DNA from 2 places in the Ruminococcus sp. RTP21358st1_G6_RTP21358_211008 genome. Region 1 is predicted to be linked to the other one. Evidence: a T-box and tRNA genes for the amino acid it is inferred to sense, from the RefSeq annotation. Region 1 holds a T-box; the other holds one or more tRNA genes.
The links. A T-box is a leader RNA that pairs with one kind of tRNA and senses whether it is charged. The one in region 1 lies ahead of metG (methionine--tRNA ligase), so its partner is inferred to be a tRNA-Met.
Positions count from the first base shown of each region.

Region 2: it encodes a tRNA-Met, which carries the amino acid that the T-box ahead of metG (methionine--tRNA ligase) is inferred to sense. The anticodon was not compared.

Region 1 is NZ_JBDGDM010000019.1:21,915-26,334, forward strand. It holds gene metG (methionine--tRNA ligase) at 1-1,427, opposite strand, end outside; T-box leader at 1,516-1,801, opposite strand; gene AB5Z12_RS09340 (transcriptional repressor) at 1,990-2,388, shown strand; gene AB5Z12_RS09345 (NADH peroxidase) at 2,617-3,162, shown strand; gene AB5Z12_RS09350 (hypothetical protein) at 3,380-4,420, opposite strand, start outside.
Region 2 is NZ_JBDGDM010000006.1:61,686-66,105, reverse strand. It holds gene trpE (anthranilate synthase component I) at 1-27, opposite strand, end outside; gene AB5Z12_RS03780 (hypothetical protein) at 303-452, opposite strand; gene rhaD (rhamnulose-1-phosphate aldolase) at 650-1,483, opposite strand; tRNA gene AB5Z12_RS03770 (tRNA-Val) at 1,929-2,001, shown strand; tRNA gene AB5Z12_RS03765 (tRNA-Met) at 2,020-2,093, shown strand; gene AB5Z12_RS03760 (hypothetical protein) at 2,237-2,929, shown strand; gene AB5Z12_RS03755 (hypothetical protein) at 2,982-4,420, shown strand, end outside.

The sequences.
Region 1 (4,420 bases):
TGACCAAGGATTCTCTTTGTTGTGTCCGGCATAAAGGACCCAAGAAGAGTGGTTCCAATGCAAATGCCCTCAACCAGATTGTAAAGAACGGTTGCAAGACGATCCTGTTTGGATTCGTCCTTTGCAAGTGCCCATGGCATTGTCTCATCAATATATTTGTTGCAGCGTTTGAAAATAGTGAACACTTCTGTGATGGCATCTGCTACACGAAGTTTCTCCATCTTTGCATCAACCTTTGCAGGAACAGAAAGAATGAAGCTCTTCAGATCATCGTCAACAGGTTCTGTTACGCCTTTATTCTCTACCACGCCGCCAAAGTATTTGTTTGACATGGAGATGGTACGGTTTACCAGGTTTCCAAGAGTATTTGCCAGCTCGGAATTCATACGCTCTACCATCAGCTCCCAGGTGATCACACCATCGTTGTCAAACGGCATTTCATGAAGTACGAAATAACGGACAGCATCAACGCCGAAGAAATCAACCAGCTCGTCTGCGTAGATAACGTTTCCTTTGGATTTGCTCATTTTTCCATCGCCCTGGAGAAGCCACGGATGACCGAATACCTGCTTCGGAAGAGGCAGATCCAGTGACATCAGGAAGATTGGCCAGTAAATAGTATGGAAACGGATGATATCTTTTCCAATAAGATGAAGGTCGGCAGGCCACATCTTGTTAAACAGTTCAGAATTGTCTCCATCGCAATCATAACCGATTCCGGTAATATAGTTGGTTAGGGCATCCAGCCATACATATACAACATGCTTCGGATCAAAGTCTACCGGAATTCCCCATTTGAAAGAAGTTCTGGATACGCACAGATCCTGAAGTCCCGGAAGAAGGAAGTTGTTCATCATCTCGTTCTTACGGGATTCCGGCTGAATGAATTCCGGATGTGTCTTAATGTGCTCAATCAGACGGTCTGCGTATTTGCTCATTTTGAAGAAATAAGCCTCTTCTTTGGCTGGTACGCATGGGCGTCCGCAGTCCGGACATTTTCCATCTACAAGCTGGGATTCTGTGAAGAAGGACTCACATGGAGTACAGTACATTCCCTCGTACTCTCCCTTGTAGATGTCCCCTTTTGCATACATTTTCTTGAAAATCTTCTGAACCTGTTTCTCATGGTCTTCATCTGTGGTACGGATGAATTTGTCATAGGATGTGTTCATCAGATCCCAGATGCTCTTGATCTGACCGGATACGTTATCAACGAATTCCTTAGATGTAACACCTGCTTCTTCTGCTTTCAGCTCAATCTTCTGGCCATGCTCGTCAGTTCCGGTCTGGAAAAATACGTCGTAGCCCTGCTGTCTTTTATAACGCGCAATGGCGTCTGCCAGAACCGCCTCGTAGGTATTGCCAATGTGCGGCTTGCCGGATGTATAGGCAATGGCTGTGGTGATGTAATATTTTGGTTTACTCATTGTATTTCCTCCTTTTCTGTGTAACAAAAAGAGCTGGTTAAACTTCTCCTTCCTGTCACAACATAAAAAAACGTCTTCTCAAATATACTGAGAAGACGAGTTATCCCGTGTTACCACTTCTATTCATTCCCGCCTCACGGTACAGATGGAAAAACCATCTTCGGGAATCTCACCGGGTACCTTCATACCCTTACGCTATAACAGGCGTTCCTGTCGCAGCCTAAATTACTTCAACTGCGCCCCTCCAAAGCCATCTTCCATCTGTTCCATACACACCCCCTCTCAGCCTGGAAAAGCAACTCTTAACTGCTCATCTCCCGGGGGATTCTCTGTAATGCGGTACGCAAATGTACTCTCTTTTTCTATGGGTTTGGCTTATAAATTCATATAAAAGAGCGTATCACATTTTAATGGGTTTGTAAACCCAAATTTATCATTTTACAGCGATGCAATATTTATAATTTTAGTGTAAATTTAGCCAAATTACTATTGACAAATTTGCAATTATCTTGTATATTAATATCAGTAACAATTACTATTATTGAGAGAAAGGAGGAATCAGATGGCCACATTGAAATACAGCCGCCAGAGAGAATCTATTAAGGAGTTTCTTACTGGCAGAACCGACCATCCCACCGCTGATTTTGTTTATGAGAATATGAAGCAGATTTATCCAAACATCAGCCTTGGAACTGTATACCGAAACCTCTCTCTTCTCGCTGATCTGGGTGAAATACAGAAGCTTTCCAGCTTTGGCGGAGCAGACCGATTCGATGCCCGCACCGTTCCCCATTGTCACTTTATGTGCACCCGCTGCGGCAGAGTGATGGACGTATTCAGCGAACATATTGATAAAAGCCTTGAGAGTATTGCAGCTGACTTTAAGGACGGTCAGATTTCCGATTATAAAGCAAGATTTTTCGGAATTTGCAAGGAATGCCTGAAGGAAGAGTCTCACTAATCAGTTGAATAAATTTTTCATTTTCTGATCATAGCTATTCTGTAGGGAATTACAGCCGCTCGACAAGCAATGGCCACAGCACCAAACTTTAAGTGAACATTCGATCCTGTTAGAAAAAAGTTTCAATAACTCTTGACAAGCAAGAAACAATATGTTACCATAAAACAGTAATGATTACTATTATTAAAGACAAAATAAAATTTTATATAAGAAAAGGAGAATTTAATTATGGCTAAATGGGTATGTAGTGTATGTGGTTATGTTCATGAAGGTGACACAGCTCCGGAAGTATGTCCAATCTGCAAGGCTCCGGCTGAGAAATTTACGAAACAGGATGATGAAATGGCATGGGCAGCTGAGCATGTTGTGGGCGTTGCTAAAGGTGTCAGCGAAGACATCCTTGCTGATTTAAGAGCAAACTTCGAGGGCGAGTGCTCTGAGGTTGGTATGTATCTTGCTATGGCACGTGTTGCTCACAGAGAAGGATATCCGGAAGTTGGTATGTATTATGAGAAAGCTGCTTATGAAGAAGCAGAGCACGCAGCTAAATTCGCTGAGTTATTAGGTGAAGTTGTTACAGACAGCACCAAGAAGAACCTTGAGATGCGTGTAGCAGCTGAGAACGGTGCAACAGCTGGTAAGACTGATCTTGCGAAACGTGCTAAAGCAGCTAACCTTGACGCAATCCATGATACAGTTCATGAAATGGCAAGAGACGAGGCTAGACACGGCAAAGCATTCGCAGGTCTTCTTAAGAGATACTTTGGAGAATAATTTTTACCGGGGAATCGCATAAAATAAAGCTTTTTATAAAAGGGAATCACTTTCGTGATTCCCTTTTTGGGCAGACTTCCGTCATTTTTAATATGTAAATCAGGTGTCCCTAACCCATTTTTCACTCTTAAAAACTCTCAAAATGTGTCTCTCCCGTTTCGTTTAATTTGTGCGGACCACAGCCCCTCCCAGCATAGCTTTTCTCTCTATTTTTTACTTAATTTTCTGTAAATTCATACAACGGCATATTGTTCTCATCATATAAAACAATCATCATAACCGCATTCACCTCGCCGGTTGCACTTTCAAAGCATAATAAATAATAGCCGTCACGGTCTAATGATTTCACAATATAACGTTTTTCCTGATTTCCAGATGTAATTGTTCGGATCAGTTTTCCATCTTCGATTCGCCAGCTTCCATTAATCTCAGGCCAGTTGGGATTTATTTCTTCTCTTGTGCGATAGCTGTCATCTGTTCCAAAGCTTCCAAGCTGTTTTGTATTACCATCTGCGTCATATTCATAAAGGTCTCCGGCACCAGTGGTTCCGCCAATTGCCCAGTTGACCGTATAATACCGGAATCTGCATGGAAAAATGGAGGATAATTCCTCTTCTGTTAAAGTCTCAAACTCGTCTGCATGAGCTTTGAAGTAATAAAATCCACTTTCATAGTCATTATCCGCATCTGTATGATTCACATATGCAGCAATAAAATCATCTTTGGATTTTATAACCTTCTCCGCCTGTGCAAGCTCTGCTTCCTGTTTTTTCCTGCTGCTTTCCTGCGCTTCTTCTATTTCATGTTTACTTTTTCTTTCCTTCCTGCCTTCCTCATCTAACGGCGCACCATATCCGCCTTCATCAATTAGCTCTGCGATATTGCCTGCTTCCAATGCAAAGCTATATTTAGATGAACCAAGATTCAGTACACAACGTATATCATTTCCTTCATATAAACATTTCACAATATCTTCTCCTGAAGATCCGCTGACATAAACATTGCCATTGGGTTCCTCACCTAGCAAACCATATTCATATACCGTATTTATACTTCCAACTTTTATTTTCAATTCTTTAGAATCAGAAGAAAAATAAGTAGCAGGGGTATCCTTATACTCTAAAAGTTTAAAAGATAAATCATAACAATAATCAAATTCATCAAAATTAATATATGCTGTGACAAGCAGATCACTACCGGTTGTTGCCGTGTTGCTAAAGGTTCCGGAAACAACCGTACTTATAACAGATTGCCCCGT
Region 2 (4,420 bases), on a different contig from region 1:
CCTGATTTTTTCAAACGTTGGATACATAGAACACCTCCCGATTTATTACCTGAACAGTGCACGCGCCGCATCCTCGCAGAGCGTTTTTAGGTGTAACAGGAACATCACGGAGTAATTTTCTAGTACACAAAAAACCCGTCCAGGACAGAATTTCCATATCTGTCAAGGACGGGTCTGAATATTCACCCGCGGTGCCACCTTGCTTCACGATAAAATCGTGCTCTTAACGGAATACCATCATATTCCTGACAACTGACGTATGTCCTACGTCGCATAATACTTGGCTTCTGCAGAATCTACTTTCATGCTTCAATCAGATATGTTTGCATTTCTTCTGCAATTCTCTGCATTTGTTCTGCACACATTCTGCCTTTCCATGCGCCCTCAGCGGCCCATTTAACAAACTGCCTTACCGCCCGGCTCTCAGCCTCCCGGACTCTCTGTGGGTGCACGATTGTTTTTATTCCCGCTTCATCGGTTTAGTTCGTTGAATTGAATTTTTATTTAAAATAGCATACAGGCAATGAATTGTCAAGCAATTTTTCCACATTTTATAAACAGTTATTAAAATTGATTTCCTCTAACGTAAAAAATCTGCCTGTGAATTTTCTCATCACAGACAGATCTCACATTCATTATATTAATTTACTTATTGCTCTTTTTCATAAAGAAATTCTTCCGGTAAAGTAACATGAAAGTCTTTGGCTACTGCGCGGAAATCATCAGGAGTAATGGTCTGAAGCTTACGCGGTGCCATGGACATTACCTTCACCAGAATTTCCGCGGACTTCTCTACTGTATGGAGAAGGCCAAAGGTCAAGTCAAAGTCCTCACCGGAGCAGAACATTCCGTGATGTGCCCAGATGACAACGTCATATTTCTTCATCAACTCCGCTGTTTTTACTGCAATTTCTCTTCCGCCTGGTACCATCCAGCCTACAACGCCTACGCCATCCGGGAAAACAACCGGGCATTCTGTTGCAGACTCCCACAGCTCTCTTGTAAATACCTTGTCGTCCAGTGGAAGGACAAAGGTTAATGCGATGGTGTTGGTTGTATGTGCGTGATAAATAACACGATGTCTGCCGTTTGTAAGCTTCTTTTTTACCTCATGATTCATAAGGTGGGTTGGAAGCTCGCTGGTTGGGCGGCCGCCTTCTACCAGTCCCCAGCGGATCCTGTAATTAACACCCTTGTCATCCAGTTCAATGATTGCAAGACAGGCTTCCGGGTCAACTGCTATGTTTCTGAAATATTTGCCACTTCCGGTTACCAGGAAAAACTCTCCTGCAAGTCCCGGCACCTCTGTGCCGATAGGCTGCCACTCGCCTGGTGCATTCAGACGGGGACGGATCATTTCTACTTCTTCTGCTTTCAGACGATAGCTTAAGTTTCCACCGTTTCTCTCATGCCAGCCCTGCTGGAAACCATCGTCCGCCATTTTGATAAAGCCCTTCATAAATTTGGAATCTAAAATCTTCATACCATCTTCTCCTCTTTTATTTTTCGTATCGCCAACTGACGTTTCCTAATAGGAAAAACAATTGTCAGCTGATCGCAATTATGGTCTCAGGGCGTGTTTGTGAGCCCTTTCTTATGAGACCATACGAATACGCTGCGTCCGTTCTTTTTCTTCTTACAGGTATCCGGTATGCTTTTGTTTGCTCTTCTTGTTTACAGACTCAGTATAACACCAATTCTCATTTTGGAAAGAACCTTACTTGCCAAATTGTTTTCCGCTTTTTGCAAATAAGGACCCAAAATAAAAATTTCTGTTTCTAGAGCCTTTTTTTCCAATAAAATAGTAAAAAAATATAATTCTAAATTTTTTGAAAAAAAGTAAAAAAAGTTGTTGACAATTTGCGACAGTTGATAGTATAATAGCAAAGCGAGCTGCGGGAGAGAAATAAATTTCACAGTTTGTATATGGGGTCTTAGCTCAGCTGGGAGAGCATCTGCCTTACAAGCAGAGGGTCACAGGTTCGAGCCCTGTAGGCCCCATACTTATGAAATGAATATGGCGAGATAGCTCAGTTGGCTAGAGCACGCGGTTCATACCCGCGGTGTCGAGGGTTCGAATCCCCCTCTCGCTATTATAGATGTTGCAGATTGCAGCATCTATTTTTTTGTCCATCAGTAAATCGGACATTCCAGGTCTGCTTCGCTACTTGCTCATGAACGCCATAAAACCTGGCACGCAATTTTTCCAGTTAATAATTTTTAAAGGAGTAACTGCATGAATATTGCCCCATCTATCCGTAAACTTCTTGATAATGAAACTACCATCCACGAAGCTCAGATTCGCGCTTTGTTCCAGACTCTTGACCGCAAATTTGGTCTTCGGGGGGCTTCTGTACCTATCCGCTTTGGTTACGATGAAGCTGTACTTGGCTCTTATACCCCGGCTTCTGCCCACGAAAAAGAAAGCTTCTATTTTTCCCTTCTGTTTATTGGTTATGCCGTAAAGAAGCCTCTTTCCAAAGAGGATCGCCTGGATCTTTATAAGCACGAATACGCCCATTATATGCAATACAATATGAAAATCCCGGCGCAGTATAACTGGCAGGCAGGAAAGCATGGGAGCGCCTGGAAATACTGCTGTTCTCTTGTGGGCGCCGCGCCTACTCCTTATTACAGAATCGGAGAAAGCCTTCTGAAGCACAATTATGACAAAGCTCTGAAAAACCCTATCCATGACAAGACAGTTCCCATCCGGGACACCTACCGCCGTGAACAGGCCTACAAAAGCGCCAAACATAGCGAAATAAAATTCCAGGTAAACGATGTGGTAACTTATCCCAAATTTGGGGAAGGTACTGTAGAGGAAATCGTACAGCTGTCCAATTCCGTCAGACTGCATATCCGGTTTGCAGATGATGAGGTAAAAAAGATTGACCAGAAATGGCTGCTGCGGTCTGGTCATAAATAGTTATATTTTTACAAAACTCAATAAACTTATCATATAAAAGGAGTAAAAAGCCATGAAAAAAAATCATCATCTACACCGGCAGATTCACCTCTGCCTCATCATTTTACTGCTTCTGTTTTGCAGTTCAAGCCAGGTATTTGCCGCAGCAAGGGTAAATGTGAAAAATACCAGGATTAAATTATCAGCCACAAAGCTTACTTATAATAAAAAGGTACAGCGTCCAAAAGTAAGAGTAACTTATAAAGGAAAAGTCTTGAAGGAAAAGAAAAACTATATTGTAAAGTACTCTAAAGGCTGCAAAAAAGTAGGAACTTACACGGTTCAGATTATTGGAAAAGGCACTTATACCGGCACTGCTAAAAAACAGTTTGTTATTTTACCGCCGAAAGCCCAGATAATGAATATCTATGCAAAAACAGCAACTGCAACTGTAGTAGTAAAAAGACAAACCTCCCAGACCAGTGGTTACCAGCTGCGCTATGCCACTAATTCAAAACTAAAAAATGCAAAAACTATAACAGTCAAAGGTAACAAAAACAACACAATTTGTCTCAATGGCCTCCGTGCCGGGACTACATATTATATGCAAACCCGCACTTACATGACTGTTAAAGGAAAAAAATACTATTCCAAATGGTCTTCTACAGGCCATTGCACAACAAACAGAGAGACAAACAGTACCCACCAAAGTGCAACCCCTACACCTACACCAACGCCTACATCCACACCGGTTCCTACACCCACACCGATTCCCAAAGCTGATCTGCCTGCACACGATAAAGAAGGAACTGCACCAGCTAAATATACATATGAAATTTATGGTCTGGACAAACAGAAGGCAGATATTTACACCGATTGTCCCAAACCTTTTTTTATAAAGACAGACAATCCGGATCCGAACTCTTTTTCCTGTATTTTTAATGGAAATGACTCTCGGACCAGCGCATACAGAAGTGGTTCATCTCGTTTCTTTGATGATATTCCTTTAGAAAACAATGACTCAGAAACTACTTCATTAGAGAAAGTAAAAGGCGGTTATATCAAATACGTGCATTTTTCCGAAGCAGGAACCTACACTGTAGAATTCAGGGAATATTCATTATCAGGTTATACGGTTGCAAATACAGTGACATTAAATGTTCTGGATTATGAACAGGCAAAAAACGCATGGATGATTGACATTATTAACAAAACTACAACTACCGATATGACTCCTTTTGAAAAGATGGACGCTATAAGTGCCTACCTCAGAGAACCAGGCCGCTTTAAATATTTAACCAGATATAACGATCATACAGTCTCTCTGGCAGCAGATCCCAATGCTCCATTTTTTGTAACTTACCGTTGGGACTCTAGCACATCACCGGCAATTCTCGGTGAGTTCGCTGAATTAGTCGGTGGATTTGATGATATTCATTATTGCTTTGGTGATTATCCGGTTGGCTCTCCATCATGGTCCATATGGCATTATGTGGTAAAGCTTACTATAGG